Regions from separate parts of the Pseudarthrobacter sp. TE9888 genome, predicted to be linked through region 2. Evidence: predicted binding sites of a transcription regulator. Region 2 holds the regulator's gene; each other region holds the start of a gene.

Region 1 (10,164 bases), 1.5 Mb from region 2:
GAGGCCTCGGACGCCGCCGGCCTGGCCGCCCTGCTGGACGCCGGCCAGCCCTCCGTCGTCGTGGCCGACGCGCTTCTGGCCTCCGTCGAGTCCGCGGCGCCCGTCCTGGTCATGGTGGATCTGGACAATCCGCAGGAGATCGCCGCGGCCACCCCGCCCGGCGTCCACGACTGCATTACCAAACCGCCGGAACCTAAGGAGCTGGTCCACCGGGCGTCCGTCCTCATCGAGCAGGTCTCCCTGCGGCGTTCCTCCCGGCAGGTGGCAGAGGGGCTCCGCGAGCAGCTGCGCGAAGTTTCTGCCGCAGTACGCGCCACCAACGATCCGCAGGAGATCGCCAACCACGTCGTCTCCGGCTTCGGCCGGACCTTCAAGGCCGACCATGTGGTCCTTTCCACTTTCGAGGACCACCGCGTCCCGGTGATCACTGCCAAGTGGCACAAGGAGGGACTGGCGGAGCTGCCCCCAGGCGCACTTCCCGGCGAGGACGAGGCGCGCGCCACGGCGGATGCCTTATGGGCCGGGACAGAGACACCCTCCGCGGACGGAACGGAAACCGAGGCGCGTGCCGAGGAGAAGCCGGCCCGGGCCATTGCAGGAGCGGCCTCGACGCTGGCGGTGCCCATCGGCGAAGGCAACTCCTCCCTGGGCATCATCTGGATCGCCATGATGGACCGGCCACGGACCTGGTCCAGCGCCGAGCTGGGCCTGATCCAGCACGTGGCCGGCAACGCCGCCTACGGGCTCATCCAAAGCCACCTGATCAGCAGCCAGCAGCAGGTGGTGAAGCAGTTGCGGGAACTCGACAAGGCGAAGACGGATTTCCTGGCCACAGTGAACCACGAGCTTCGCACCCCGCTGACCTCGATCATGGCGTACCTGGACATGATCCAGGAGAGCACCGAACACCCGGTGTCCAGGGAAGTCCACCAGATGCTGGACATCGTGGTCCGCAACACCGAACGGCTCCGGACACTCATCGAGGACATGCTCAGCGTCTCCCGCGGAGGCCTGGACACCACCGAAATGCAGCTGGCGCCGGTGCGCCTGGGACGCACCCTGGACCTGGTGGCCGCGGCGCTCCGGCCCCTGGCAACCCTGCAGAACGTCACCATCGACGTGGACCCCGTTCCTGAAGACCCGGAAATCCTGGCCGACGAGGTGCAGCTGCAGCAGGTATTCACCAACCTCGTGTCCAATGCCATTAAATTCACGCCCAGCGGCGGCCGGATCGAGGTGGGCAGCGAATCCCACGCCGCGGCGGACGGCTCCAAGTGGGCCACCGTGCGGATCGCCGATACCGGCATCGGCATCTCGGGTGACGAAATCGACCATGTGTTCACCAGGTTCTACCGGGCTTCGAACGCAATGAACGGCGCCATCCCGGGAACAGGGCTGGGCCTTGCCATCTCCAAGGACATCGTGGACCGCCACGGCGGCCGGATCGACGTCGCCTCCACCCTGGGCACCGGGACCACCGTCACCGTCAGCCTCCCCCTCGGCACTGACCGCGTCCAGGCCAATTAGGCGCCGAAGGAGGACTGGCCATGTTTGCCAATGACGACCCCCGGCTCTCCCAGCTGCTGGAAGGCATCGTCAAGCTTGCCTCCGGCGACCTCACGTCCCGGATAGAGGTCTCACCGGCCCGGGACGAGCTCGATGCGATCATCATGGGCACCAACCTGCTGGCCGAGGACCTGCAGGTCATCTACGAGGAACTCGAGCAGCGGGTCCAGGTCCGGACCCAGCTCCTGCACGAGGCGCACCTTGAGATGCAGAAGATGGCCATGCAGGACCCGCTGACCGGACTGGCCAACAGGTCGGCCCTCCTTGAGTCCCTTCGCACCGCCCTGGAAGCCCGGGCGACGGCGAACGCCGAACGGGTGCAGGATGGGCCGGCCATCCTGCTGATGGACCTGGACGCGTTCAAGTCCATCAACGACAGCCTGGGGCACACCGCCGGCGACCAGGTCCTGGTGACCGTGGGCGAAAGGCTCCGGACCGCAGTGCGGGCACCCGACGTCGTCGCCCGCCTGGGCGGTGACGAATTCGCCATTGTCATGCCGTCGGCGTCGGCAGACCAGGCAGCCATCGTGGCGCACCGGATCCTGGCGTCCCTGAACGAACCCATTGAGCTCCCCGGCCGGAGCGTGCGCTGCGGTGCCAGCATCGGCCTCAGCGTCGGCAGCGGGGGCCAAACCCCGGAGGACATGCTGATGGAGGCGGACGTCGCCATGTACGCCTCCAAGGCCGAAGGCCAGAACAAGCTGCACCGGTTCGAGCCGGCGCTGCTGCTGATGCGCAGGCTCCGCAGCCAGCTGGTGGATGACCTGCGGGCCGCCATCAAGAACGATGCCCTGACGCTGTACTACCAGCCTGTGGTGGAGCTTGGCAGCGGCCGGATCGAGGGCGTGGAGGCGCTGGTCCGGTGGAACCACCCCACCCGCGGCTTCATCATGCCGGACGAATTCATCCCCCTCGCCGAGGAGGCGGGGCTGATCTCGGAACTGGGCCTCTGGGTCCTCAAGACCGCCGTGAAGCAGCTGCGGGCCTGGATTGATGCCTCCCTGGTGGACAGCAGGTTCTCCGTGCGCATCAACATCTCCGCCACCGACCTGCAAAGCCTTCAGTTCATCGAGGACGTGCGCAACACACTCCAGGAGACCGGCGTCAGGCCCGAACAGGTTGTCCTGGAGCTGACGGAAGTGGCAATCGTCAAAGGCAACGAGCTGGACCGGTACTCGCTGGGCGGACTCCGCGGCTTGGGCGTGGGCATCGAAATCGACGATTTCGGGACCGGCTACTCCTCCATCAGCTACCTTCGCCGGCTGGCGGTGGACCGGGTCAAGGTGGACCGGTCGCTGATCACCGGGCTGGAGAGCGATCCCAACCAGCCAGCCCTGGTGGCGGCGGTCCTGCAACTGGTGCGGGCGTGCGGGCTCGAAGCGGTGTGGGAGGGCGTGGAAACGGCGGAGCAGGCCGACATATTGCGCGGCCTGGGCTGCCGGAGCGCCCAGGGCTACTACTTCAGCCGCCCCGTTCCCCCGGAACAGATTCCGGAACTGCTGGCTGACCAGCAGGAAAGCGCTAACCAGTAACGCAAAAACTACTGCGCTTTTCCGGCCGCCGTTATACGATCAGCGTGCGGTGTCTGCTTATTCGCCGCCCTGGAAATCAGGTTGGCAGCACCGTTATTTTATAAGGCGTTTGGACATTTGAACATTTTTGGGCCATCAGGTCATTACTTCGTCAACTGGGGGCGTTGCTAATGTCGGTTCGGGTACAGGCATGGGGAATTATCGCCGCCGTGCTGGCGGATACGGATCCTGCGGGAGCCGCCGTCCGGCAGCGGCTGAGCAACAGCCTCGATGAGAATCCCGGCGTGCCCGAACGGGCCCTCCTGGAGTATCTCCTCGAGACCCGGCGCAGCGACGCCAACATGGTGGAAACCCTGGAGGCTGCCAGGGAGATGCGACTGACGCCGCCCGCGCTTCCGCCGCAGTTCGCGGAGCAGCTGGATGCAATCCGCAGCACCTCCCGGATCAGTGCGCTGCTCGAAAACCAGATGCTGATGACCGCCTTCCAGCCGATTTACGGGCTGGAAGGAAAAGCGGTGGTGGGCGCCGAAGCGCTCTCCCGCTTCGTCAGCGACGACGGCGCGGCCGCCGAGCTGTGGTTTGCCGAGGCCGCCGCCGTGGGCCTGGGCGCCAACCTGGAGTTCTCAGCCCTGGGATCCGCGGCAGCGGCCGCACGGGACCTGCCCGCGAACCTGTACGTGTCGCTCAACATTTCGCCCACGTCCTGCATGGACCCGCGGCTGCCGGAACTGTTCGACCACATTGAACTTCCCATCCACCGGGTGGTGCTGGAACTGACCGAGGACATTCCGGAAGAGGAATACCTGCAGTTCCTGTCCGCCATCAATCCGCTCCGGGAAAAAGGGCTGCGCATCGCGGTCGATGACACCCACACGGGAGCCGGCGCGCTGAGCCGCATGATCCACCTGCGGCCCGACTTGCTCAAGGTGGGCCGGAACGTGATCGGCGACGTCGACAAGGACGGACTGCAGCGGGCACTGGCTGCCTGCCTGGTGGACTTCACGGACCAGATCGGCATCACCCTGGTGGCCGAGGGCATCGAAACCGTGGGTGAGCTCAAGGTCCTCACCGAGCTGGGCATCAGCGCCGGCCAGGGGTACCTGCTGGGCCGGCCCTCGGTGCGGCCCAAGGACTGGGCCAGCTGGAATACACGCCTCGACGTGGACGGACTGGAGCGGCAGCTGGCGGGCCAGCCGGAACCACGAGCCGTCCGCCGGCGCGCAGAGTCTTCCTGAAACAACGTCAGGGCAGGCGGTGGGGCGGCGCGCTTTGCGCCCGCCGCCCCACCGACCGTCCAGGCGCTATTCGGAGTGTCCCTGGTCCCTGCTCATCTGGCCCTCCGCCGGCGGCGTCTCCCCCGGCGGGACTCCCCCGCCAGGCTCCAGGCCGGTGACATTGCCTTCCAGCGGGTCCGGGTTCGGTGAGCCGGCAGATTCCCTGCTGCGCTCCTCCGCCAGGCCGGGCTGGGCGGCGCCCTCCTGGTCCTTGCCCGGACGGTCGGGGTTGGCGGGGTCATTTTCCGGATGGTAAGTGCTCATTGCTTTCCTTCCTCTCCGGCTGCGGTTCGTTTCCCCAGCACTGGACTAATTGTAAGCATGCTGATAATTCTGGAGGAGTAGGGCCGGAACGCCGCGGGGGCGGGCGGCACGCAATGTCGGAAGGAGCAGTCACATGGGAATCGGCGACAGCATCGGCAAGGCAGCAGAAAACGCCATGGAGGACCTGGCCGGGACATCCAAACCGACGGAGAAGACGGATGTGCCCGACCCGGCAGACCCGAACGATGACGTGGAAGTCCACTCATCGCTGAGCGAAGGCTCAAATGCGATGGAGGCGGAGAAGCAGAAGGCGCCCGGCCCCAATACGGCAGCCTCCCCGGACCCGGTCTCCAGCAGCCCGCTGGGCGGGGACGCCGAGGAGGCAGGCGGCAGCGCTACGCACAGTGACCGGGAGCAGGACAGGGCAGCGGACGACGACGGCCTGGCTGGGGACGCCACGGCGCCCACCGAAGAGGACCTGGCCTAGCCGGCGGCAGCCGGGGTGCCATCGCCCCCCGGGCTGGTGGGCCACAGGCCGCGGGTGCGCAGCACGTCGCGGAGCAGGTCCGCCCGGTCCGTGACGATGCCGTCCACGCCCAGCTGGAGGAGGCGGTGCATTGCGCCCGCATCGTTGATGGTCCACACGTGCACCACCAGGTCCAGGTCATGCGCGCGCTGGATGAAGCCAGGAGTGACAACGGGAACCCGCCCGTAGCGGACGGGCACCTGCAGGGCATGCACGTCCCTGAGGACCCTGCGCATCAGCCGGTGGAATACCGGCCGGGGAAGGATGGGTCCCAGCAGCGTGAACAAGGCGTTGGAGGCTACCCCGGCCGACGAGGCCACCGGGCGGCTGAGCAGCTTGAGTACAGCCCGCCGCCGCCGGTCCGAGAAACTGGTGACCAGCACGCGGTGATGTACCTGGTGCCGCTCGATCGCGGCAGCAGTGCTGTGGACTGAGCGCCAGTCCTTCACGTCCAGGTTCAGGCGCGCGTCGGGAAGCTGGGCAACCAGTTCGTCGAACGTGGGGATGGGTTCCCGGCCGTTGATCCGGGCTTTTGCCACCTCCGTAGCGGGCAGTTCAGCCACCCTGCCCCTGCCGTCCGTGACGCGGTCCAGGGTTTCGTCATGGAACAGCAGCAGCACGCCGTCCGCGGTGGTGTGCACGTCCGTTTCGAGGTACTGGAAACCGAGCTCGACGCCGGCCCGGAATGCGGCCATGGAGTTTTCCAGGCCCTCAGCCGAGAATCCCCGGTGGGCCATCCCGATGGGAAGCTGCCGCCCGGCGTCGTCAGGGTGCTCAAAGAAAGGCAGGCTCACACTGCGAGCCTACCGCCAGCGTCCGCGGGTGGAACCCGCCGTCAGTCCAGGCAGCCGGTCTCGCCGCAGGGAACGATGTCCACGCCATCGCCGCAGTGCAGCAGGGTGCGCCCGCGGCCGGCGTCCAGGTGGACCCAGACCGCGGTGTGGTCCGCCGTAATGGTGTCCACCACGCCGCCCGCCTCAAACCCGGGCGCGAACTGGACCCGGACCCGGTCCCCCTGGCGCAGCTGCTTCCAGTGCGGAGCGGGCGTTGCTTTGCGCAGCGGCGCGTCGGCCGCGTGCTGCCTGACGTTTCTTGCCATGGTTGCCCCCTTATCGAGCCGGCGGGAGGGTGCCTGCTCTCCACGCTTCACGCTACGGCGGGAAGGTAAACGCCAAGTGAGCGCAAGCTGTGAAGTTGGGGGTGCCGGACCCGCACGGCAGGGTCAGGAGAACTGGACGCCCAGCGCGGCGAGCCGCGCCTCCAGAACCTGGGCGACGCCGTCGTCGTCAAAATGCGGCGCCTGCTGCCCCGCAGCCCGGATGGCATCCGGATGGCCGCTGGCCATCGCGTAGCCGTGGCCGGCCCAGCGGAGCATCTCAATGTCGTTGGGCATGTCGCCGAAGGCCACGACGTCGGCGGCGTCGATGCCCAGTGCGCCCGCGTATTCAGCGAGGGTGACGGCCTTGTTCACGCCGGGCAGGGACAGTTCCAGCATGGCAACGCCCGGTGATGAGTGGGTGGTGGCGGCCAGGTGTTCGACGGCGGGCGCCACCTCGGCGAGGAAGTCGTCCGGGGTGCCCTCGCGGACGATGGCGAGGAATTTGACTACGGCGTCCTCGTCCGTGAGCGTGTCCCGCAGCGGGGCGGGGGTGAACTCGGCGAGGAGTTCGCTGGATTCGTTTTCGATGAAGCCCGGTTCCAGATGGAAGCCGGCGAGCGTTTCGGCGGCAAACAGCGCAGCCGGGCGGAGTGCCTTGATGATGCGGCGGGCTTCCAGGACGGTGTCGATGGCCAGGGTGCGCGCGGAGACCAGGCGGTCCGCCTCGAGGTCCCAGACCACGGCACCGTTGGAGCAGATCACGCGGCCGGTGTGGCCCAACTGCTCTTCGAGCGGGTGCAGCCAGCGGGGCGGGCGGCCGGTCACAAACACCAGTTCGACGCCGGCGTCGCGGCAGGCGTGGAAGGCCCTGATGGTGCGGTCGCTGATTTTTCCATCGTGTCCGAGGATCGTTCCGTCAATATCGCTTGCCACCAACCGCATCCTGCAAGTCTACGTGGGGGTTGGGCCGGCGTCGTCCGCGCAGCGGCCCAAGGCTGGAGGCGCCCGCCCTGGTTCAGGCGCCTCCGCCTGGGTGCCCGATGTCAGTCGCCGGGGCTACACTGAACCTATCGAACATATATTCGAATAAAGGTGTGTTGTGGGCGTTATTATCGGTCCCCGCGTGGTAGATGCGGGCGCCTCATTGTTTTCGGTGCTGATCTCGCCCGTGGCGGTCGCAGCTGGCTTCCCGTCGCCCGCCCAGGACTATTTCGACGGACGGATCGACCTCAATGCGCACCTGATCAAGGACATCACCAGCACCTTCGTGGTGCGGGTGACCGGGGATTCCATGGAAGGAGCAGGCATCAGCGACGGCGACGAGCTGATCGTCAACCGCGCCCTTGAACCCAAGGACGGGTCCGTGGTGATCGCGGTGCTGGACGGGGAACTGACGGTCAAACGCCTGCGCATCACCGGCACCGGCGTGGCGCTGCAGGCGGAGAACCGAAAGTACCCGGACATCCGCGTACCCGCACTGTCCGAGCTCACCATCTGGGGCGTGGCCACCAGGTGCCTGCATCATGTCTAGGGAGCGCAGTGCCTAAGCCGGTCCCCATGCGGCAGCTGCCCCAGATCGCGCACGTGGACGTCAACTGCTTCTATGCCTCCGCCGAACGCGCCTTCGACCCCTCGCTGGAAGGCCGCCCGCTGGTGGTGCTGTCCAACAACGACGGTTGCGCGGTGACCCGCTCCCCCGAGGCGAAGGCCCTTGGCATCGCCACGGGCGAGCCGTGGTTCAAGCTTGCGCCGAGGGCCAAGGAGTGGGGCCTGGTGGCTAAGTCCAGCAACTATGAGCTGTATGGCGACATCAGCTCACGGGTCATGGAGCTGCTGGGCAGGTACTCGGCGTGGCTGGAGGTCTACAGCATCGACGAGGCCTTCCTGGGCGTAAAGGGCAGCCCGGACGACCTCCTGGTGCTGGGCCGCCGGATGAAAGAGGCGGTGCGGCGGCATGTCGGGGTGCCGGTCTGCGTGGGCATCGCCCCCACCAAGACCCTGGCCAAGCTCTGCAACAAGTGGGCCAAGAACAATCCCGCTTTCGGCGGTGTCTGCCTCTGGGAGGCGGTACCGGCTGACGTCCGGGAACTGCTAATGGCCCGGTTGCCTGTGGACGAGATCTGGGGCATTGCCGGCCGGCTCACCAAACGGCTCAACGTGCTGGGAATCTTCACGGTCCAGGACCTGGTCGGCGCGGATCCAGTCGTGATCAGGGACAAGTTCTCGGTGGTGCTGATGCGCACCGTCCTGGAACTGCGGGGCACGCCCTGTATCCCCATGGAGGAAGAGCGCATCGGCCGGGACCAGCTGATTTTTTCCCGCTCCTTTGCCACTCCGGTAACAACAGCCGCCGGACTTCGGGAGGTGTTCAGCGTTTACGGGCAGCAGGCCAGTGCCAGGCTGTCCAAGCACGGGCTGCAGGCCAAGGTCCTGACAGCCTTCGCTGCCACTTCGCCCTTCCGGGACAACGAGCAGGCTTATCCGTCCGTCTGCGTCCCGCTGCCCATGCCCACCGCGGACCCGCTGCTGCTCACCCGGGCCGCGCACGCGCTGCTGCCAAACATCAAAGAAGGATTGAAGTACGCCAAGGCGGGCCTGATGCTCACCGACCTTCGGCCCACGGGCAACCAGCCACCGCTGGCGCCGTTCGAGAACCGGCACGAGGAACGCGGCATCGGCCCCCTGCTGGAGAATGTGAGCCATCGCTTCGGGCGCGGCTCAATAGGGCTGGGACACGCCGGCATCAAATCCGGCCTGGACTGGACCATGAAACGGGGCATGCGCTCGCCCCGGTACACCACGCATTGGGACGAACTCCCCGTGGTCAAGGCGGCCTGAGGCCCCGGTTTCCGCCGCCGGCCGGAGGGCGGGCGGCGGAAACCTGTTGGCGCTAGGCCCGGGACCTGTTTTGGATGAAGTGGAAGATCAGCACCACCACGGCGATCACCAACAGGATGTGAATCAGGCCCCCGCCAATATTTGCGAGCAGTCCGAGGAGCCAGAGAACGGCGATGATAATAGCGATCCAAAGCAACATGAGAATCTCCTACATTGTTTTTTGTTCGAATTGCTGATTGTTCAAACCGGCGCTGCACAAAAAGCCGGCCGTAAGGAATCCACCCCTGCCTCTCGCTCCGGGCCCCCATGCCACATCTGTTATTCACGCCCACGTGACGTGATGGTTATCACCATATTTCAGGAAGTGCCAACTGGAAACGGCCTATCAAATGGAAATAGGAACGTGTCTTATTACCTGGCATCCGCGGGGCCGCGGATAAGACGTTCCGGGACGTTTCTTGACCCTCTGCGACGCCGCGTTGAGCGTTCGCGTCGTCCCGTGAACGCCCGCTACGGGATTGATTGTGGGGCCGCCGGGCCGTCCGTAATCTCGTCTCAGCATCCGCCCCCAGCAGAGGAGTTCCCATGGCCAACCCGCAGGACAAGAATCCGCAGACGCAGCAAGGTTCAACCCGGATCGTTGCCGGGCAGCCCGCTAAATACGCCCGCCCGCGTGGCCTAAAAATCGGAATCGCGGCAGCCGTCCTGGCCCTCATCGGCGGGGGTGCCGCCGTCGCTTCCTCGGTTAACAGCGGCGCCCCTGCGGCCACGCAGGAGGGCGCGCCTGCCGGCAACCCAGCGGCCGAGCTGAAGCTTGGCTACTTTGGGAACGTCACCCACGCGCCGGCCCTCGTGGGTGTCAGCAAAGGCTTCATCAAGGATGAGCTCGGCGGCACCAAGCTCAGCACCCAGGTGTTCAACGCCGGTCCCGCAGCCATCGAGGCCCTGAATGCCGGCGCCATCGATGCCACCTACATCGGACCCAACCCGGCGATCAATTCCTTCGTGAAGAGCCAGGGCCAGTCGGTCAACATCATCGCCGGCGCCGCCGCCGGTGGAGCGCAA
Region 2 (10,164 bases):
TCTTCGAGTAGCCGGCACGGGCCATGCCCGTCCGCAGCCTGTCCTCCAGCGACAGTGCGTCCCGCAGCGATGCAGGTTCCCATGCCTTCCGCTTTGCGCACCGGCCAGACCGTTCCGTCTGAGCCGGCCGCCGGACAAAACTCGAAAGACAGCCCGTTGCTGCACTTCCTGCCTTGGTCCGGTCTTCCAGCCCTGCCGCCGTCCTGATGCGGCCTTCGAGCCCCCGCATCGCAGCCGGCGGCGAAACAACCAGGAGAACTGAATGACCGCAGGCCGTCAGCCCAGCGCGAATACTTATGAACTTCGAGCCAATCAGCACTATTCTGGAACTGCCGAATCTTCAAAGGAGACCATGACCAGCCAGCCCAATACCGGTTCCGATCCAGCCGCCCAGGACATGAGTCCGCAGGAGATCCAGGCTGTCATCGACCGGATCCTCGCCAAGGACGTTCCCGCCAAAAATGCCGGCACGTCCGGCGGTGAAGGCGGCAGCGGAAAAGCCGTGCTTGGCAAGGCGCAAGCCATTTCCCGGCTCGACGAAGAACATTCAACGTACGACGGCGACCAGCAGGACCTCGAGGAACGGCGCGCCCTGCGCCGCAGGGCAGGTCTGTCCACCGAGCTTGAGGACGTCACAGAGGTTGAATACCGGCAGCTGCGCCTGGAACGCGTGGTCCTGGCCGGGCTTTGGTCCGAGGGGACGCTGGCCGACGCCGAAAACTCACTGCGGGAGCTGGCGGCCCTGGCCGAGACGGCGGGCTCGGAAGTCCTCGACGGACTGGTGCAGCGCCGCGACAAGCCGGACCCCGGGACGTTCCTGGGTTCCGGCAAGGCGCAGGAACTCAAGGACATCGTCACGGCCACCGGCGCGGACACCGTGGTGGTGGATGCCGAACTGGCACCTTCCCAGCGCCGTGGCCTGGAAGACATCGTCAAGGTCAAGGTCATCGATCGAACAGCGCTGATCCTGGACATCTTCGCCCAGCACGCCAAGAGCCGCGAAGGCAAGGCGCAGGTGGAACTGGCGCAGCTGGAATACCTGCTTCCCCGCCTGCGCGGCTGGGGTGAGTCGATGTCCCGCCAGGCCGGTGGCCAGGTGGGCGGTGCCGCCGCGGGCATGGGGTCCCGTGGCCCCGGTGAGACCAAGATCGAACTCGACCGGCGCCGGATCCGGACGCGCATGGCCAAGCTGCGGCGCGAAATCGCCGCCATGAAGCCGGCACGCGAGACCAAGCGGGCCAACCGCCGCCGCAATGAAGTACCCTCCGTGGCGATTGCCGGCTACACCAACGCCGGCAAGTCCTCGCTGCTCAACCGGCTCACCGACGCTGGGGTCCTCGTGGAGAATGCGCTGTTCGCCACCCTTGATCCCACGGTCCGCAAGGCTGAGACCGCTGACGGCCTGGGGTACACGCTGGCGGACACCGTCGGGTTCGTCCGTTCGCTGCCCACCCAGCTGGTGGAAGCCTTCCGCTCCACCCTCGAGGAGGTGGCGGACTCGGACCTGATCCTGCATGTGGTGGACGTGTCGCATCCCGATCCGGAAGGGCAGATCGCCGCGGTCCGGAAGGTCTTCAGCGAAGTCGACGCGCGCAAGGTGCCGGAGATCATCGTCCTGAACAAGGCCGATGCGGCGGACCCCTTTGTGGTGGAGCGGCTGAAGCAGCGCGAGCCTCGGCACGTCGTGGTTTCGGCCAGGACTGGGGAGGGCATCCCGGAACTGCTGAAGGCCATCAGCGACTCCATTCCCCGGCCGTCGGTCAAGATGGAGCTGCTCATCCCTTACGAGCGCGGGGACCTGATCAGCAAGCTTCATGAGTCCGACGCCGAGATCCTTAGCCTGGACCACATCGAGGCCGGTACCAGGGCTGCGGTGATGGTGCGGGAGGGCCTCGCGTCCGAACTGGAACAATTCGTCGTCAATGACTGACGTCGCAGCCGGCGAAGCTGCGCAGACGGCGGGCGAGCAGTTCGTTATCGAACTGCTCGACCGCGCCGTCGCCGGCATGGGCGGACAAAGCCGCACCGGACAACACGAAATGGCCCGCCAGGTGGCCAGGGCGATCGAAACCGGCAACCACCTGTTGGTCCAGGCCGGTACCGGTACCGGCAAATCGCTGGCCTACCTGGTACCGCTGATCGCCCACGCCCTGGAGAGCAACAAGCCTGCGCTGGTTTCCACGGCGACCCTGGCGCTCCAGACCCAGATTGTGGGCAGGGACCTGCCCCGGCTCCTGAAGAACATCACGCCGGCGCTGGACCGGCCGGTCAAGGTTGCCCTGGTCAAGGGCAGGTCCAACTATGTGTGCCGCCACAAGCTTGAAGGCGGGTTCCCGTCCGAGGAACCGTCGGAGGGGCAGCTGTTCTCCCTGGGGGAGGACACCAGTGTTCCGCACTTCGCGGCCTCGGTGGGCGGCCCGTCGTCGCAACTGGGCAAGGAAGTGGTGCGGCTCCGCGAATGGGCGGAGAAAACGGCCACCGGCGACCGTGACGAACTGCTGCCTGGAGTGACCGACCGTGCATGGCGGCAGGTGTCGGTCACCTCGATGGAATGCCTGGGGGCCCAAAAATGTCCCATGGCTGCCGAATGCTTCAGCGAACTCGCCAGGCAGGACGCCGCCGAGGCCGACGTGGTGGTGACCAACCACGCGATGCTGGCCGTCAGCGCGTTCGAGGGCCTGGCAGTCCTGCCTGAATACGACGTCGTGGTGGTGGACGAAGCGCACGAACTGCAGGACCGGGTGACGGGAGCCGTGTCCGGGCAGCTGTCCGTGGCCATGGTCCACGCTGCCGCTTCCGGCGCACGGAAACATACCGCCATCACCGTTGATGCCCTCAACGCCGCAGCTGCCAACCTCGAAATGGCCATCGCGGCCGCGCCCAACGGACTGCTCCCCAACGGGCTGAACGATGAACAGCTTGACTGCGTGGACCAGCTGCGTGAAGCGTGCAGGGCTGCGTTGTCCGATTCCAAAGGGGACAGCAATACCACGGCCGACGGCGGCCGGCAGCTGGCGCGTTCCCGGCTGATGCTCATCCTGGAACTGTGCGAGCGGCTGATCGCTGCCCGGGAAAACCGGGAAGTGGTGTGGTTCTCCCGCGCCAGCACCTTCGATCCCGGCCAAGGCTATTCGCAGCCCGATGACAGCGCACCGGTCCTGATCAACATTGCGCCGCTGTCCGTCGCCGGCAGGCTGCGGGAGGGGCTCTTCGCAGACCACACCGTGGTGCTGACCTCTGCCACCCTGGCGATCGGTTCCGCCTTCGAACCGGCCGCGGGAGGCCTGGGCCTGATTGGCGACGGCGCGCCCAGCTGGACGGGCGTGGATGTTGGCTCGCCCTTCGACTACCCCAGGCAGGGCATCCTTTACGTTGCCGGCCACCTGCCCAAGCCTGGCCGGGGCGTTTCCCCGGAGGCCCTGGCCGAACTCGAAGCGCTCATCAAAGCCTCCAACGGGGGAGCGCTCTGCCTGTTCTCCTCGCGGCGGGCGGCCGAAGAAGCCGCCGATGCCCTCCGCCCGAAACTCGACATGACTGTCCTCTGCCAGGGGGAGTCGACCATGACCGCCCTGGTCAAACAATTCGCGGACGAACCGGACACCTGCCTCTTCGGAACCATGTCCCTGTGGCAGGGCGTCGACGTTCCCGGTGGATCCTGCCGGCTGGTAGTGATTGACCGCATCCCGTTCCCGCGGCCGGACGACCCCCTCATGACGGCGCGTTCACGTGCCGTGGCGCAGGCAGGGGGGAACGGATTCATGTCTGTTTCCGCCACCCACGCTGCCATCCGCCTCGCCCAGGGGGCCGGCCGCCTGATCAGGTCAACCGGGGACAAAGGCGTGGTGGCAGTCCTGGACTCGCGGTTGGCCACAGAACGCTATGCGGGATTCCTGCGCGGCGCCCTGCCCCCGTTCTGGGCCACTACTGACCGAACCAAGGCGCTGGCAGCCCTTACCAGGCTGGGCGCCGACGCGTCCTGAGGACCGCCGGACATCGCCTGCGCGGGTGCCGCGCAGGCGTCCACAGGCTAAAGCGAACGCAGGACTGAGACGACCTTGCCCATGATGGTGGCATGGTCCCCCAGGATGGGTTCGTATTGGGTATTCTGCGGCAGCAGCCACGTGTGGCCATCGCGCTGGCGGAAGGTCTTGACGGTCGCCTCATCATCCAGGAGTGCAGCGACGATGTCCCCGTTGGCAGCGTCGGCCTGGCGCCGCACCACCACCCAGTCGCCGTCGCAAATGGCGGCATCCACCATGGAATCGCCGGCCACCTTCAGCATGAAGAGCTCGCCCTGGCCCACCAGCTGGCGGGGCAGCGGCATGACATCTTCGACGAGCTGTTCGGCAAGGATGGGGCCGCCGGCGGCAATCCGGCCCACCAGCGGAACCATGGCCGTATCCAGCGCCGTGGGCAGCTCTGTAACTGTGGCGCTGCCTCCGGCGGCCTGGGGGGCAGGAGACGTGGCCCCGCCTTTGCCCCCGCCGTCCAGGGTGAGCGGCATCAACACTTCCATGGCACGTGGCCGTTTGGGGTCGCGCCGGAGGTAGCCCAGCTTTTCCAGCTGCGAGAGCTGATGGGTCACGCTTGACAGGCTGGCAAGGCCGACCGTGTCGCCGATCTCGCGCATGGACGGCGGGTATCCGTTGTCATTAACGGAGCGCTGGATGGTCTCGAGGATCTTCTTCTGCCGGGGCGTCAACCCCTTGTTGGTCCTCTTGGATTGCGGGGCGGTCCTGCCCCCGGCGGCTGCTGCTGCCATTTTCGCCATTGCCTTTCGCTTGCCGCCGGAACTTCCGCCGGACGCTGTTCCGCGGTGCCGGTGGAAGGACTCCCACTGTCATTGTCAGACCCTGCTGTTCAACTTCAGGAGTGGTTGTTCTTGGTTCCAAAACTAGGCCAGCCATAGTGCTTTTTCAAACATTTGTTCTAGCGAGTCTCGACAATGTTCGTTGATAGGTGCTAAAACTTAACCAGCAAAGTTCGAATATGTGTTCTAACCAGCAGATGCCTCCTTCGAATACGCAGCCGGAAGATGTGCGCGGCGGCGGAATGGAACGGCAAGGGCGTTGCCGGGCGGACACCCGGGCAGCACGGCAAGTCCAGGAGGGCTTAGTTCATGTCAGCTTTATCTCTTCACCAGGTTTCACCTTCTTCTGCACCCCTGCGGCTGACCCGCCGGGGGAGGATCGTCCTGATCGGGGTTCCGCTTGTAGTCCTGGCTGTTCTCCTGCTGTCACTTTCCGGGTTCTTCCATTCCCCGGCCAAGGCCTCGGATTCGGCCGCGGACCTCGCGGTGACACCCACCGTTACGGTGACGGTGCAGCCCGGGCAGTCGTTGTGGGCCATTGCCGGTGCCGTCGCGCCGGGCCGGGACGCCCGCGACGTCGTGGCGGACATCGTCCAGCTCAACAACCTTGAGGCCGGCACCGTCCTTCCAGGCCAGCAGCTGTTCGTTCCCACGCACTGAGTGGCTGCCACGGAGATCCGTGTGGTGCGCTGCAGGCACCGCCTCGCTCCTGGCCGTGCCGGGAGCGAACAGGAACCGTCACATTTTCCGGCGGTTGCCGCGGCAACTAAACTGTTCAGGTGAACCAGCAGCTAGAACGTCTGAACCGGCTTCCCCTCCGCAGCAACCTTCGTGGACTGACTCCCTATGGGGCTCCCCAGTTGGACGTCCCCATCCTGCTGAACGTCAACGAAAACACCCATGGTGTTCCTGCCGATGTGCGGGCCGCCATCAGCGCCGCCGTTACGGAAGCCGCCGCGGGCCTCAACCGCTACCCGGACCGCGAGTTCACAGCGCTCCGGAAGGCCCTGGCGGAATACCTCGGGCATGGGCTCGACGAAACCAACCTATGGGCAGCCAACGGTTCCAACGAGGTCCTGCAACAGATCCTCCAGGCTTTCGGCGGTCCAGGGCGCACAGCCCTAGGCTTCCCGCCCACGTACTCCATGTACCCACTGCTGGCCAGTGGAACGGACACGCAGTACATCACCGGGGAACGCGCGGAAGGCTACGACCTCAGCGCTGAGTCCGCAGCCCGCCAGGTCAAGGAACTCCAGCCGAACATCGTATTCCTGTGCTCGCCCAACAATCCCACCGGGACCGGACTTGGGCTGGACGTCGTGGAAGCCGTCTATGACGCCGGCGCGGACAGCCAGGCCATCGTGATCGTCGATGAGGCTTACCACGAGTTCGCACACGACGGAACGCCGAGCGCACTGACCCTGCTGCCCGGCCGTGAACGGCTGATCGTCTCCCGCACCATGAGCAAGGCCTTCGCCCTGGCCGGGGCACGGCTCGGCTACATGGCCGCCGCCCCCGAGGTCGCCGATGCCCTGCGGCTGGTCCGCCTGCCGTACCACCTGTCCGCCATCACCCAGGCCACCGCCCTTGCGGCCCTCGAACACCGCGAAGCGCTGATGGCCGACGTCCAGGACATCAAGAAGCAGCGGGACCGCATCGTAGCCGAGCTGACCAGGATGGGACTCAAGCCCGCAGCGTCGGACTCCAACTACGTGTTCTTCGGCGGCCTGGAAAACCCGCACCAGGTCTGGCAGGAACTCCTTGACGCCGGCGTGCTCATCCGCGACGTGGGCATCCCCGGCCACCTCCGGGTCACGGCGGGCACTGAGGCGGAAACCACAGCCTTCCTGACCTCCCTGGAACGCATCCTTGCCGGCCACGCCGCGCTTCACGCCTAGACTTGATACTGCGGCGCTGGACGCCTTGAACCACTTCTTCTCGCACAAAGGATCCTTCACCATGAGTTCAACCGGATCGAATACGGCTGCAGCCCGGACGGCCCGCATGGAGCGTGCCACCAGCGAGTCCTCCGTACTCGTGGAGATCAACCTGGACGGTACGGGAGTCTCGGACATCGACACCTCGGTGCCGTTCTACGACCACATGCTGACGGCCCTGTGCAAGCACTCCCTGATCGACATGACGGTCAAGGCCACCGGTGACACCCACATCGACGTCCACCACACCGTTGAGGACGTCGCCATCACCTTCGGTGAAGTCCTGCGGACCGCCCTCGGCAACAAAGCTGGCATCCGCCGGTTCGGTGAGGCGACAGTCCCGCTGGACGAGGCCCTCGCCAACGCGGTGGTGGACGTTTCCGGCCGCCCCTACCTGGTGCACGGCGGCGAACCCGCCGGCCAGGAATACCACCTCATCGGCGGCCACTTCACCGGGTCCCTGACCCGCCATGTCTTTGAGGCCATTACGCTGCACGCCGGTATTTGCCTCCACATGAACGTGCTGGCCGGCCGCGACCCCCACCACATCGTCGAAGCGCAGTTCAAAGCCTTTGCCCGCGCCCTCCGCGCCGCCGTCGAACCGGATCCCCGGGTTGAGGGCATCCCCTCCACCAAGGGTGCCCTGTGAGCGGCCAGGAACTGAAGGACGGGGCAATCATCGACCCCTCGGCCTCGCGCAGGCTGCCGTCGCCCGAGGGCAAGCCCACCGTCACGGTGCTGGACTACGGATCCGGGAACGTCAGGTCCGCGGTGCGCGCCCTCGAGCGCGCCGGCGCGGAAGTGATCCTGAGCGCCAAACCGGAGGATGTCCTGAACGCGGACGGCCTGGTGGTGCCCGGCGTCGGCGCGTTCGAAACCGTGATGCGCGAACTCAAGGCCGTGGACGGCATCCGGCTTATCGGCCGGCGCGTGGCCGGCGGCCGCCCGGTGCTTGGCATCTGCGTCGGCCTGCAGGTCCTGTTCGAGGCCGGCGTGGAACACGGCACTGAAGCCCAAGGCATCGGTGAATGGCCCGGAAAGGTGGAGGCCCTCCCAGCGGAGGTCGTACCGCACATGGGCTGGAACACCGTCAAGGTCCCCGAGGGCTCAAAGCTCTTTGCCGGCGTCGAGAACGAACGGTTCTACTTCGTCCACTCCTACGGCGTGCAGGAGTGGAACTTCGACGTCATCCAGCCACGGATGGCACCGCCACTGGTGACCTGGTCCGAGCACGGCGGCCCGTTCATCGCCGCCGTCGAAAACGGCCCGCTCTGCGCAACCCAGTTCCACCCGGAAAAATCCGGCGATGCCGGCGCGCGGCTCCTGCGCAACTGGGTGGAGGGCCTGCGCAGGCCTGCCGGCGCCGGTTCCGGCGCCCCGGCCCACGCCGGCAGTGGCGCCTAGATGTGGTCCGTACTCCTGATGGGCCTCGCCGGCCTGCTGATTGGCGGCGGCATCTCGTTCCGGCAGCAGGCCAGGCCCCTCTGGCTGCAGGTGTCTTTCTACGCCCTGGCTGCCATGTCACTGGTTGCCGCCTACCTGCTCACGCTGCCGGGCAATTAACCGCCCGGGAAACACGGAGCATCAACGGCCCCGGCCGGCCCCCGATTTAGTCCCCACCGAAGAACCAACACCGAGGATGAGTATGACCACCGCACATGACCTGCCGGTACTTGAACTCCTGCCAGCCGTCGACGTCGTCAACGGCCAGGCCGTCCGGCTGGTCCAGGGCGAGGCGGGCAGCGAAACCAGCTATGGAACCCCCCTCGAAGCTGCGTTGAACTGGCAGCAGCAGGGTGCCGAATGGGTCCACCTGGTTGACCTGGACGCAGCGTTCGGGCGCGGTTCCAACGCCGACCTGCTTCGCGAGGTGGTGGGCCGGCTGGACATCAAGGTGGAGCTCTCGGGCGGCCTCCGCGACGACGAAACCCTGGAGGCAGCGCTCGACCTGGGCGTCGCCAGGGTCAACCTGGGGACCGCGGCACTGGAGAACCCCGATTGGACCGCACGGGCCATCGAGCGCTTCGGCGACAAGATCGCCGTCGGCCTGGACGTCCGGGGCACCACCCTGGCCGGCCGTGGGTGGACGAAGGAAGGCGGGGACCTGTGGGACGTCCTGGGCCGCCTGGAGGAGGCCGGTTGCGCCCGCTACGTGGTCACCGATGTGACCAAGGACGGCACCCTGCAGGGCCCGAACGTTGAACTCCTGCGCCAGATGGTGGAGAAGACCGGCAAGCCCGTGGTGGCCTCCGGCGGCATTTCCAGCCTGGACGACCTCAGAGTCCTCCGGTCGCTGGTTCCCCTGGGCGTGGAAGGTGCCATCGTGGGCAAGGCACTCTACGCCGGCGCCTTCACGCTGCCCGAAGCCCTCGACGTCGCCGGCCGCCGCTAGGCCCGGGGAAGCAGTCCGGCCATGCCCAGCTCCGAAGAACCGGTAAGCCCTCCCGCCCGCCACCTGCCCGGCCATATTGCGGCGGCGCTGGCGGGCGCCGGCGGTGCCACGGATTCCGCGGGCCAGCCTTGGGCCGGCCGCAGCCTGGCTGGGGACGATGCGAAGATCCACAACTTCGAGGACGACGACGGAACGGCCGACGCCGGCTACCTCACCGCAATTGCCGCGCTCCGGGAGGGGCGGGGCGACGAGGCAGCCGTCGTTGCCGCACTGGCCACGGCCCGTGTCTTCATTCCCATCGTGGCCCAGCTCGCCGAAGAGGCCGCGACAGCGCACGGGCTGCACGCGGACAAGCAGGCGGACATGGCACTGGTAACGCTGAAGGCCGCCGACGGCAGGACCGCGCTGCCGGCATTCACTTCTGCGGCCGCTCTGTCCGCTTGGCATCCCGAGGCCCGGCCGGTAGCCGTCTACGCCGCCCGGGCGGCCCTCTCGGCTGTTGCCGAAGGGGCGGAACTCCTGGTCCTGGATCCGGGTGCGGATGTGACGTTCGTGGTGCGCCGGCCGGGCGTTTGGGCCCTTGCCAAGCAGCACGGCTGGACCCCTTCCTACACTGACCGGGACCTGGCCGCCGAAATGGGCAACGCCGCCGCCGGCTTTGCGGCCGTCCGCGGCGTCGAACTGCTGCCCGGCAGGGGAGTGGCCGCCCAGGCCGCCGACGGGTCCATAGTCCCCGGTGGCGGTACCGGGCCGGAACTGCAGGTGGTGCTGTACCTCGAGGACGGCCTGGACGCGGCCGGTGTCCAGGAACTGGTAGCCGGCCTGCAGGCGGAGTGGTCCCGGAATGTATTGTTTGGGGAGCGCGTCGATTCCCTTGAAATCAAACTGAGGCGCGCGCCCGACTAGCCGCCAGCCGGATGGGTGATCCCCGCCGGGGCTGCGGCGCATCCGAAGGACCGCTTTCGTGAATTTCGCTCTCTACCGGGAGTTGCTTGCCGTTCGGCCCATCCGCCGGCTGCTGCTGG
Region 3 (10,164 bases), 1.7 Mb from region 2:
TCTTTCCTACTCCTCGTCGCCTTCGGCGCCGAGCGCCTCGTTTTCGGTCCAGGTGCGCTTCGGGCCAGTCAGGACGATGTCCCAGTTGTAGCCCAGGGCCCATTCGGGCTCGGTGATGCTGTGGTCATACGTGGCCACCAGCCGGTCGCGGGCGTCCTGGTCCACGATGGTCTGGTAGATCGGGTCCAGCGGGAACAGCTGGTCGCCGGGGAAGTACATCTGGGTGATGATGCGCTGGGTGAACTCGGTGCCGAACAGCGAGAAGTGGATGTGCGCCGGCCGCCACGCGTTCAGGTGGTTCTTCCACGGGTACGCCCCGGGCTTGATGGTGATGAACCGGTAAGAGCCGTCCGGGCCGGTGATGCAGCGGCCAATGCCCGTGAAGTTGGGGTCGATGGGTGCGGGGTGCTGGTCACGCTTGTGGATGTAGCGGCCGGAGGAGTTGGCCTGCCAGATTTCCACGAGCTGGCCCGCCACCGGGCGGCCGTCGCCATCCAGGACCTTGCCGGAGACGATGATGCGCTCGCCCAGGGGCTCGCCGTTGTGCTGGATGGTGAGGTCCGATTCCAGGGCGTGCACGTCCTGGTGCCCGAAGGCCGGCGAGTACAGCTCGATGGTTTCCGGGTCCGCGTGCTGCAGGCTCTTGGTGGGGTGGCGCAGGATGCTGCTGCGGTACGGCGGGTAGTCCAGCCGGGGCTGGATCTCCGGCTGGCCGCCGTCCTTGAGCGCGCGGCGGTAGGCCTCGCCGATGGCGTTGATCTCTGCGCTGAGGTCCGCCTGCGACTCGATGGCCTTGTCCAGGGGCTGGTGGGCAGCCTTCGGTTCGGCCGGGGGCACGAGCTCCTCCGACTCCAGCTCGGCGTTGATGTCTTCCTTCACGGCTGGCTCCTTTCTGATCTGTTGGGTTTGTTGCGTCTGGGTGGTGCGGGTTTAAGTGGTGCGGTGCAGCGATTCGTACTGGACCGCGTGCCGTACCGGGGCGTTCGGGGCGCCGTAGCCGTCGTAGCCGCCGCGGCGTTCGACCATTTCGAAGAACACGCTGCCCACGGTCGCGGTGTAGAAGTGCAGGAACTCGCCGTCGGCATCCCGGTCGAAGAGCAGGTTGAGCTCCTGCAGGGTGGCCAGGAATCCGGGTTCCAGGTCGAACCGGGCATCCAGGTCCTCGTAGTAGTTGGCCGGGATCTGCAGGAATTCCAGGCCGCGCTCCCGGGCGGCCCGGGCGGTGGCCACGAGGTCCTCCACGGCGAAGGCGATGTGTTCCTGGTAGGTCTTGCGGGCCTCGTGCCGGGCCTGCTGGATCGGGGCGAGGTTCAGGACCAGCCGCACCGCGCCGTCGGAGGTCTGCATGACCTGCGAGCGCACCAGCCCGCTGGGGCTGGGAACCTCGGCGAATGGCTGCGGCTCCAGGGCCAGGGCGCTGGTGTAGAAGAGGACGGCTTCATCGAAGTGCTGCCAGGGCTGGGCCAGGTTGACGTGGTCGATGACCGCCGTGGTTCCGGCCGAAGGGTGTTCCAGCCCTTCGCCGAATTCGTGCGTCCAGGCCGCGGTGCCGTCCGGGCTGCCCTGGCAGAGGAAGATCTCGGTGGAGTCCGGCGCGGCGATGCCCTGGAACACTTCCTCGTCCGCCTGGACCTTGCGGGCCACCACGGGGGCCTTAAGCTGCTGGGCGCGGGCTGAGGCGATCACGGGGGAATCGACGTCGAATCCGAGCGCCGCGATGGCCGGCTCAGCGTGCTGCGCGGCCTGTTCGTTGATGATGACCCGGGCCTGCCCCATGGTCCACAGCTGGACGTCCTTGGTACGGTGGCGGCCTTCGAACTGGAAACCGAGCTGGCCCAGGAGCTTCTCCAGCTGGGCGGTATCGTCCGCTTTGACCTCGGCGAAGTTGAAGCCGGCGGGTTCGTTGACCTTGGGCAGCGTGGCAAGTTCCATGGGATAGCGACGGCGGAGCGCGGCTGCGGTGCCGGGTGCGGCTTCGGTGCCGGCGAGCCATTTGGCACTTTGCTCCTCCAGCCAGATCAGGGACCGCATGGCATCCACCGCGGTGCGCTCGACGTCCGACTGGCGGAAGACGTCGTTGAACACCTCGAGCGAAACCGGCCCGGTGTAGCCGGCGCGGACCACGTGGCCCATGAACTTGGCCAGCTCGAACTGTCCCTCGCCCGGGAACACCCGGTAGTGGCGGCTCCAGGACAGGACGTCCATGGAGAGCTTGGGGGCGTCCGCCACCTGGACGAAGAAGATCTTGTCGGCGTTGATGTCCTCGATCGGGGCAGTGTCCCAGTCGCGGGAGAGGATGTGGAAAGAGTCCAGGCAGGTGCCCAGGTTGGGGTGGTCCACCATCTCCACCAGGCGGTAGGCATGCTCGTAGTCGTTGACGTACTTGCCCCATGCCAGGGCTTCGTAGGCGACTTTGACGCCGTGGTCCCCCGCCAGGTTTGCCAGCTGCGCCAGCTGTTCGGCGCGGACGCCGTCATCGTCGATGGTGGCGGTGGCCACGTTGGAGCAGACCAGGATGGTGTCCATGCCCAGGCGCGCCATGAGCTTGAACTTGGCCTCCGCGCGCCGGAGGTTGGCCTTGAGCAGGTCCGGGGTGACGCCGTCGAAATCGCGGAAGGGCTGGTACAGGTCCAGGCCGAGGCCCAGGTCCGCTGCCATCCTGCGTACGTCCTCGGGGCTCAGCGGTGAGGTGACCAGGTCCTGCTCGAAGATCTCAATCCCGTCAAAGCCGGCGATGGCGCAGGCCTGCATCTTTTCCTTCAGGGTGCCGGACAGGCACACGGTGGCGATTCCGGTGCGCATCAGGCGGCCACCGCCTCGGCGGCCACAAGCTCCAGGAAGTGGGAGCGCATGCGTTCCGGGTCAGCGTCCAGCCCGGTGAAGATCCGGAAGGCGTCGGCTGCCTGGCCCACCGCCATCCGGCCGCCGTCCAGGACCTCGCAGCCCTTGGCGCGGGCGCCGCGGACCAGTTCGGTGTCGATGGGGCGGTAGACGATGTCCGCCACCCAGTGCCGGGGCTCCAGCAAATCCATATCCAGCGGGACGCCCGGGTGGGCTGCCATGCCTACCGGCGTGCAGTGCACCAGGCCGTCGGCCACGCGCATCAGCTGCGGCAGCTCCGTCGTCGTGCGTGCCGTCACGGTGCTGTCCGGGAAGAAGCCTGCCAGTTCGGCGGCCCGCGCCGCGGCGCGCTGCGGATCCATGTCCACCAGGTCAAGGGATTGCACACCTGCGCTGAGGAGGGCGTAGGCGACGGCGGAGCCGGCACCTCCTGCGCCGAGCTGGACCACGCGGTCCAGCCGCGCGCCGGGCAGGCCGGATGCCAGGGCGGCAGCAAAGCCGGAGAAGTCCGTGTTGTGGCCGATGAAGCGGCCGTCCCGGATGACCACGGTGTTCACGGCACCGAGCCGCCGCGCGTCCGGGCTGACCTCGTCCAGGTGCTGCAGGACCAGCTGCTTGCAGGGATGGGTGATGTTCAGGCCGTTGAAGCCCAGGGTGCGGGCACTGTCCAGGATGGCGCCCACCGATTCCCCGGTCAGCCCCAGTTCCAGCAGGTCGATGGGCCGGTACAGGTAGCGCAGGCCCTGCACGTCACCTTCCCGTTCGTGCATGGGCGGCGTGAGCGATGGCGTGACGCCGTCACCAACCAGTCCCACCAGGTAGGACTCAGTTCGAATGCTCATGCGTGCAGCTCCTTTGGTACGGCACCGGGCAGGCGCGGACTCAGGCCGCGCTGCGGGGTGATAGGGATTACAGTACAACAGATGTTCACTTATCGCACTTATGTTCTTTATACGAACAAACGGGTGGCGAGAAGTGGGCGTGCGCCGAGCGCGCTATCGCTGCGGCAGCCGGGCCGCCAGCTCGGCGGCAGCCTCCTGCAGCAGGGGAACATGGGCGATCAGGTCCGCCAGGTCCAGCCGGAAGACGGGAACCGCCGTTGCCAGTGACGCGAAGGCGTGACCCTGGCTGTTGAGCAGCGGCACGGCAACCGCCCGCATGCCGGCCTCATTCTCTTCATCCATGACGGCGTACCCCTGCCGACGCACCTGGGCAATCTCGGCCCGGAACGCCTCCCGGTCCGTGATGGACTTCCCGGTCAGCGGCTCAAGCGGCAACTCTGCGAGGAGCTTTTCGCGCTCCGCATCCTCGGCGAATGCCACCAGGGCCTTTCCGACGGCGGTGGTGGACAGGGATCCCAGGTGGCCGGGGTCGCTGGTCACCCGGAAAATCTGCGGGCCGTCCACCTTGCTGACAGTGAGATGGTGGAGGCCGTCGCGGACGCTGAGGATGGTTGCTTCACCGGTTTCGGCAGTCACCCTGCGCAATACCGGCATGGCCGTGCCGGCGAAACCGTGGTGGTTGGAAACGCGCTGGCCCAGCTGGAAGATCCGGAGGCCGAGGTGGTACCGGCGGCCATCCGGCTCGTAGTCCACGAATCCATCGCGCGCCAGTGATCCGAGCAGGCGGTAGGTGGTGCTGAACGGCAGTTCCGCCCGGCGGGATATTTCGGCGGCACTTGCACCGCGAGGCTCCTCCCCCAGCAGCACCAGCAGCCCCAGGGCTTTGCCCACCATGTCCGTGCGGTCCGCCGCCTTCCTGGCGCCCGCCCTAGTTCCACCCTCGGGCTCTTCGGCCAGCGCGGCTGGGTCCGGCTGAACGTCGTCGTTCATTGTGGCTTGGTTCACACTCATGCTTCGATATTGCCACAATGTGAGAGCTATTTCTAGATGGTGATTATTTTCTTGACAGGTGACTGTCCTCACAGTCATAGTTTCTGTATCGCACAAGTAGCTCCCACCATGTGGCTACCCCTGCCGGGTCTTTCTACCGGACTCCAGCCGCATCCCCGCCCGCACCAAGGCAACGGCGGCTGCGACCCCAGATCCATCCGCGACAATGTCGTCACACCAAAGGAACACCATGAGCCAGACACTTCCGTCCGCCGGGGAGGGCGCCCTCACCCACGCCGGGACGCCCAAGAGGGCCGCCGTCGCCAGCTTCCTGGGCAGCGCCGTCGAATACTATGACTTCTTCATCTTCGGCTCCGCCGCAGCACTGATTTTCCCCACGGTCTTCTTCCCCAACGCCGATGCCAACGCATCCATCATGTCCTTCGCGACCTTCGGGTTCGCCTACGTGGCACGTCCCATCGGCGCGATCATCCTGGGCCACTTCGGCGACCGCGTGGGACGCCGGAAGGTCCTGATGTTCACCCTGCTGCTCATGGGTGCCTCCACCTTCGTCATCGGCTGCCTGCCCGACTTCCACACCGTTGGCTGGTGGGCTCCGGCGCTGCTGGTGCTGGCCCGCCTCTGCCAGGGCCTCTCCGCGGCAGGCGAGCAGGCAGGCGCGTCCTCCATGACCCTGGAGCACGCCCCGGACAACCGCCGCTCCTTCTTCACCTCCTGGACCCTCACCGGCACCCAGGGCGGCCAGATCCTCGCGGCCCTGGTGTTCATCCCCGTCCTGGCACTGCCGGATGAGATCAAGTACGGCATCGGGTGGCGAATCCCGTTTTGGCTCAGCGCCGTTGTGGTTATTGTTGCGTTCCTGATCCGCCGCACCCTGCACGAGCCGCCCGCGTTCGAGGAAGCCCGGAAGAACGCCGAGATCGCCAAGCTTCCCGTGGCGGACCTGCTCAAGGGCCACTGGCGCGACGTCCTCCGCGTTATCTGCTGCGCCTTCATCGCCGCCGTCTCCACCGTGTTCGGCACCCTCGCCATCAGCTACGCCAAGACCGTTGCCGGCGTGGACGGCACCACCACCCTCTGGCTGGTCGTGGCCGCCAATATCGTGGCCCTGGGCACGCAGCCGCTCTTCGGAATGCTGGCGGACAGGATCGGCCGCAAGCCCGTCTTCATCTACGGTGCCCTGGCCAGCGCCATCCTGACCCCCGTGTTCCTGCTCAGCCTGGAATCCGGCAGCGTCGCGCTGATGTTCCTTGCCGCCATCGGCTACTTCTCCGGCGGCTATGCAGCAGCAAACGCCGTCTGGCCGTCCTTCTACGCCGAGATGTTCAGCACCAAGGTCCGCTTTTCCGGCCTGGCCATCGGCACCCAGCTGGGCTTCCTGATGGCAGGGTTCGCCCCGGCAATCGTCGCCGCCATGGGCGGCATCAAGCCCGGCGGCTGGGTCCAGATCAGCATCTTCACCGCCATCATCTGCGCCGTCGCAGCCGTATCCGCCCTGACGGCAAAGGAATCCTTCCGGACACCCACCAAGCTGCTCGGCCTGAAGTAGGCCGTCCGCCGCGCACAGACTGGCCCGGTTTTCAGGCCGGAGAGCCCGCCATTCCCCCAAATGGCGGGCTCTCCCCCGTTAAAACCGGGCCCGTCTGTGCGGGCACACCGCTGCGGCTACCGGCCGGTCTCCAGCACCGAGGCGAGGTCGAAGTTCACCGGCTCCTCCAGCTGCGCATAAGTGCAGGATTCCGGGTCCCGGTCCGGCCGCCAGCGGTTGAACTGGGCGGTGTGGCGGAACCGGTCGCCCTCCATGTGGTCGTAGCGGACCTCCACCACCAGTTCGGGCCGCAGGGGCACGAAGGACAGGTCCTTCCCGGCACTCCAGCGGCTGCCCTCGGCATTGCGCGGCGTCCGTTCGCCCTCCTCCTGCTTAGCCCAGGCCCAGGGGTGGTTGTCGAAGTCCGTCACCAACGGCTGCAGCTCCTGGAACAGCTCCTGCCGGCGCTTCATGGGGAAGGCACCAATCACTCCCACGCTGGCCAGGCCGCTGTCGTCCTTGTAGAGCCCCAGCAGCAGTGAGCCGATGGCGTCCGGGCCGCTCTTGTGCAGGCGATAGCCGGCCACCACGCAGTCCGCAGTCCGCTCATGTTTGACCTTGAACATCACCCGCTTGTCCGGCTCGTACCGGCCGTTCAGCCGCTTGGCCACGATGCCGTCCAGCCCGGCCCCCTCGAACTGCTCGAACCACTGCGCGGCGGTGTCCTTGTCCGTGGTGGCGGCGGTGAGGTGGACAGGCGCCTTGCTGCCGGCGAGCGCCTTCTCCAGCGCGGCCCGACGCTCCGCAAAGGGCCGCCCGGTGTAGTCGTCGCCGCCCAGGGCCAGGAGGTCGAAGGCCACAAAGCTTGCTGGGGTCTGTTCCGACAGCATCTTCACCCGGCTGGCGGCGGGGTGGATGCGCTGCTGCAGGGTATCGAAATCCAGCCGGTCCCCCGACGCCCCCACCAGGATGATCTCGCCGTCCACCACGCAGCGCGGGGGCAGGTTTTCCTTAAGCGCGGCCACCAGTTCCGGGAAGTAGCGGGTCATGGGTTTTTCGTTGCGGCTGCCGATTTCCAGGTCATCGCCGTCACGGAAAATGATGGACCGGAAGCCATCCCATTTGGGTTCGTAGCTGAGGTCTCCGCTGCCGGGGATGCCGTCGATGCCGCTGACGGCCTTGGCGAGCATGGGCGGGACGGGCGGCATCACGGGAAGTTCCATGTGCCCATTCTTGCCCGGCCGGCGGCCCGGGCGGTAGGGCGGCGCGCCCGCTTCAGGCCGCCAGCAGCCACACGACCAGCACCAGCACCGGTGCAGCGGCCGCCGTGGAGAGCAGGATGGTCTCCCGCGCCACGGCCACCCCGCGCCCATACTTGCTGGCGAACAGGAACACGTTCTGGGCCGAGGGCAGCGCAGCCATGAGCACCACCCCCAGGAGCATGTGGTGGTCCAGGTTGAACAGGAAGCGTCCGACGACGTATGCCACGGCAGGCATCACAGCGGACTTCAGCGCCGTGGCAGTGAGGATTTCGGCCGTGTGCCCGCCGCTCCGGAGCATCCTGGTGCCGCGCAGCGACATGCCGAAGGCCAGCAGCACCACCGGGACAGCAGCACCTCCGAGCAGGGTAAGCGGCGCCATCACCGGGGCGGGCAGCTCGACGTGGAACGCCGCCAGGACCACACCGAGGAGCGAGGCGATGATCATGGGGTTGCGGAAGGGCTGCGTGAGCATCAGCCGGGGCGAGAACCGGCCGGCTTCCGAGAGGTCCAGCAGGGTCAGGACCAGCGGGGCGAACAGGAGGAGCTGGACCAGCAGGACCGGGGCCACCGGGGTGGCATCCCCCAGGGCATAGAGCGTGATGGGGATGCCGATGTTGTTGGCGTTGACGTAGGAGCCGGCCATGGCACCCACTGCGGTCTCGGCCAGGGGCCGCCGGAACCAGATCCGGCTGGCGGCCACGTATAACAGCGCGGTGGCCGCCGCCGTGATCATGGACAGCGGAACATAGGCGGAAAACACCACGGACAGGTCCGATTTCAGCACCACCGTGAACAGCAGGACCGGGTTGGTGATGAAGAAGGCGGTGCGGGTCAGGGCGTTGATGGTGGGTTCATCGCCCAGGCCGCAGCGCGCCGCAAGGTATCCGACGGCAATGACGACGCCGATCACCGCCAGTCCGATCAGCACACCGCCCACGTGGGGTACTTCCTTCCCGTTCCGCCGTGCACCACCGCAGGAAGGCAGTACTACAAGTTCACAACTTATCGAATAAGGAACGCTCTGCCAGCACGCGTCCACGGACTGGCCTTCCCCGCCGCCCGTCGTCGTGCTTTATGAAAAGATCAACCATGCGCGCCATGCAACACTCCAGCAAACTCCGCAATGTCCGCTACGAACTCCGCGGTCCCATCCTTGAGGCCGCCAAGAACATGGAGGCTGAAGGGCACCGGATCCTCAAAATGAACCTCGGGGACACGGCACCTTTCGGGCTGGAAGCGCCCGAGTCCGTGGTGGTGGACATGATCCACCACCTTCGCGGTGCCCAGGGCTACAGCGATTCCAAGGGAATCTTCACGGCCCGGACCGCCATCTCGCAGTACTACCAGACCCGTGGCCTGATGAACATCGGGGTCGAGGACATCGTGGTCGGCAACGGCGTCAGCGAATTGATCTCCATGTGCCTGCAGGCCTTCATGGAGAACGGCGACGAAATCCTGGTTCCCGCCCCGGACTACCCCCTGTGGACCGCCGCCGTGACCCTGACCGGCGGCAAGGCCGTGCACTACATCTGCGATGAGGCGGACAACTGGTGGCCGGACATGGCCGATGTTGAAGCGAAGATCACCAACCGCACCAAGGGGATCGTGATCATCAATCCGAACAACCCCACGGGCGCCGTCTACCCAAGGCACATCCTGGAACAGTTCGCCGGCCTGGCCCGGAAGCACAACCTGGTCCTGTTCTCCGACGAGATCTACGAGAAAGTGCTCTACGGCGACGCCACGCACATCCATACCGCGGCCGTGGCCGAGGACGTCTGCTGCCTGACCTTCAGCGGCTTGTCCAAGGCCTACCGGATGCCCGGCTACCGTGCGGGCTGGGTGGCCATTACCGGTCCGCTGGCCGCCACCGCCGCCTACCGTGAGGCCCTGGAACTGCTGGCATCGCTGCGCCTGTGCGCCAACGTTCCCGCGCAGCACGCCATCCAGACCTGCCTTGGCGGGTACCAGAGCATCGACGCGCTGGTGAAGCCGGGCGGCCGGCTGCGCGAGCAGCGGGACCTTGCCCACAAACTCCTTACTGCCATTCCCGGCGTCACCTGCGTCCCGGCGTCGGGCGCCATGTACCTGTTCCCGCGCCTGGACCCGGACCTGTACCCGATCGAGAGCGACGAGAAGTTCGTGCTGGACCTGCTCCGGGACCAAAAGATCCTGGTTTCCCACGGTTCGGCGTTCAACTGGCCCGCGCCGGACCACTTCCGTTTCGTCATCCTCCCCTCGGTGCTTGACATCGAGGAAGCCGTCCGGCGGATTTCCACGTTCCTGGCCGCCTACCGCGGCGGGGCAGCTGCCTGAAACCGGGCGGGCGCGAAGAACTAACCGCGCCCTAACCGCGGGGAAACCGGCGCGCAACATTCCCGGCCCACACTGGTAGTGCAGGCAAGAGCCGGCACCAGCTCCAGCCAGGAGGCCCCGCGATGTTGAAGAAAGCGACCACGCATGTAACACGAGTCCGCGCCCTGGACCAGCTCCACCGCGGCGATGAAATCGAAGCCCGCCTGTCAGTGGGGCCCTCCTATGACGACGTGGTGATCCGCCGCGGCAGCGTGCAGGAAACAGCGCCCGGCATCGGCGTGGTCTGGATCCTTGACCGCATCAGCGGGGTGCGCAAAGCCATCAATACGGACGAGTGCAGCGTCTGGCGGCTGGCCTAGCGGGT

What was found. Region 2 encodes LexA, which represses DNA repair genes until DNA is damaged. Its sites were predicted from a motif close to TCGAACANNTGTTCGA; they were not measured.
Region 1: ACZ9J7_RS07905 (LexA family protein) is a predicted target of LexA. The motif match lies at 7,332-7,347, and genes of this name have one in related genera.
Region 3: ACZ9J7_RS06660 (shikimate dehydrogenase) is a predicted target of LexA. The motif match lies at 3,757-3,772, and genes of this name have one in related genera.

Annotation. Positions count from the first base shown of each region.
Region 1 covers NZ_JBWBRD010000002.1:1,568,293-1,578,456, reverse strand. Annotated here, with positions in the region: gene ACZ9J7_RS07945 (ATP-binding protein) at 1-1,527, shown strand, start outside; gene ACZ9J7_RS07940 (putative bifunctional diguanylate cyclase/phosphodiesterase) at 1,548-3,098, shown strand; gene ACZ9J7_RS07935 (EAL domain-containing protein) at 3,269-4,333, shown strand; gene ACZ9J7_RS07930 (DUF6480 family protein) at 4,400-4,636, opposite strand; gene ACZ9J7_RS07925 (hypothetical protein) at 4,770-5,123, shown strand; gene ACZ9J7_RS07920 (glycerophosphodiester phosphodiesterase family protein) at 5,120-5,956, opposite strand; gene ACZ9J7_RS07915 (hypothetical protein) at 5,998-6,261, opposite strand; gene ACZ9J7_RS07910 (HAD family hydrolase) at 6,385-7,203, opposite strand; gene ACZ9J7_RS07905 (LexA family protein) at 7,361-7,792, shown strand; gene ACZ9J7_RS07900 (Y-family DNA polymerase) at 7,819-9,099, shown strand; gene ACZ9J7_RS07895 (lmo0937 family membrane protein) at 9,152-9,298, opposite strand; gene ACZ9J7_RS07890 (ABC transporter substrate-binding protein) at 9,685-10,164, shown strand, end outside.
Region 2 covers NZ_JBWBRD010000002.1:3,024,061-3,034,224, forward strand. Annotated here, with positions in the region: gene hflX (GTPase HflX) at 353-1,930, shown strand; gene ACZ9J7_RS14580 (ATP-dependent DNA helicase) at 1,923-3,980, shown strand; gene lexA (transcriptional repressor LexA) at 4,028-4,762, opposite strand; gene ACZ9J7_RS14590 (LysM peptidoglycan-binding domain-containing protein) at 5,120-5,470, shown strand; gene ACZ9J7_RS14595 (histidinol-phosphate transaminase) at 5,590-6,708, shown strand; gene hisB (imidazoleglycerol-phosphate dehydratase HisB) at 6,770-7,396, shown strand; gene hisH (imidazole glycerol phosphate synthase subunit HisH) at 7,393-8,151, shown strand; gene ACZ9J7_RS14610 (hypothetical protein) at 8,152-8,310, shown strand; gene priA (bifunctional 1-(5-phosphoribosyl)-5-((5-phosphoribosylamino)methylideneamino)imidazole-4-carboxamide isomerase/phosphoribosylanthranilate isomerase PriA) at 8,393-9,139, shown strand; gene ACZ9J7_RS14620 (SseB family protein) at 9,161-10,045, shown strand; gene ACZ9J7_RS14625 (MFS transporter) at 10,104-10,164, shown strand, end outside.
Region 3 covers NZ_JBWBRD010000002.1:1,304,043-1,314,206, forward strand. Annotated here, with positions in the region: gene pcaG (protocatechuate 3,4-dioxygenase subunit alpha) at 1-1, opposite strand, end outside; gene pcaH (protocatechuate 3,4-dioxygenase subunit beta) at 7-879, opposite strand; gene ACZ9J7_RS06655 (bifunctional sugar phosphate isomerase/epimerase/4-hydroxyphenylpyruvate dioxygenase family protein) at 931-2,802, opposite strand; gene ACZ9J7_RS06660 (shikimate dehydrogenase) at 2,802-3,683, opposite strand; gene ACZ9J7_RS06665 (IclR family transcriptional regulator) at 3,837-4,694, opposite strand; gene ACZ9J7_RS06670 (MFS transporter) at 4,924-6,243, shown strand; gene ACZ9J7_RS06675 (ATP-dependent DNA ligase) at 6,360-7,445, opposite strand; gene ACZ9J7_RS06680 (AEC family transporter) at 7,498-8,421, opposite strand; gene ACZ9J7_RS06685 (pyridoxal phosphate-dependent aminotransferase) at 8,574-9,800, shown strand; gene ACZ9J7_RS06690 (hypothetical protein) at 9,923-10,159, shown strand.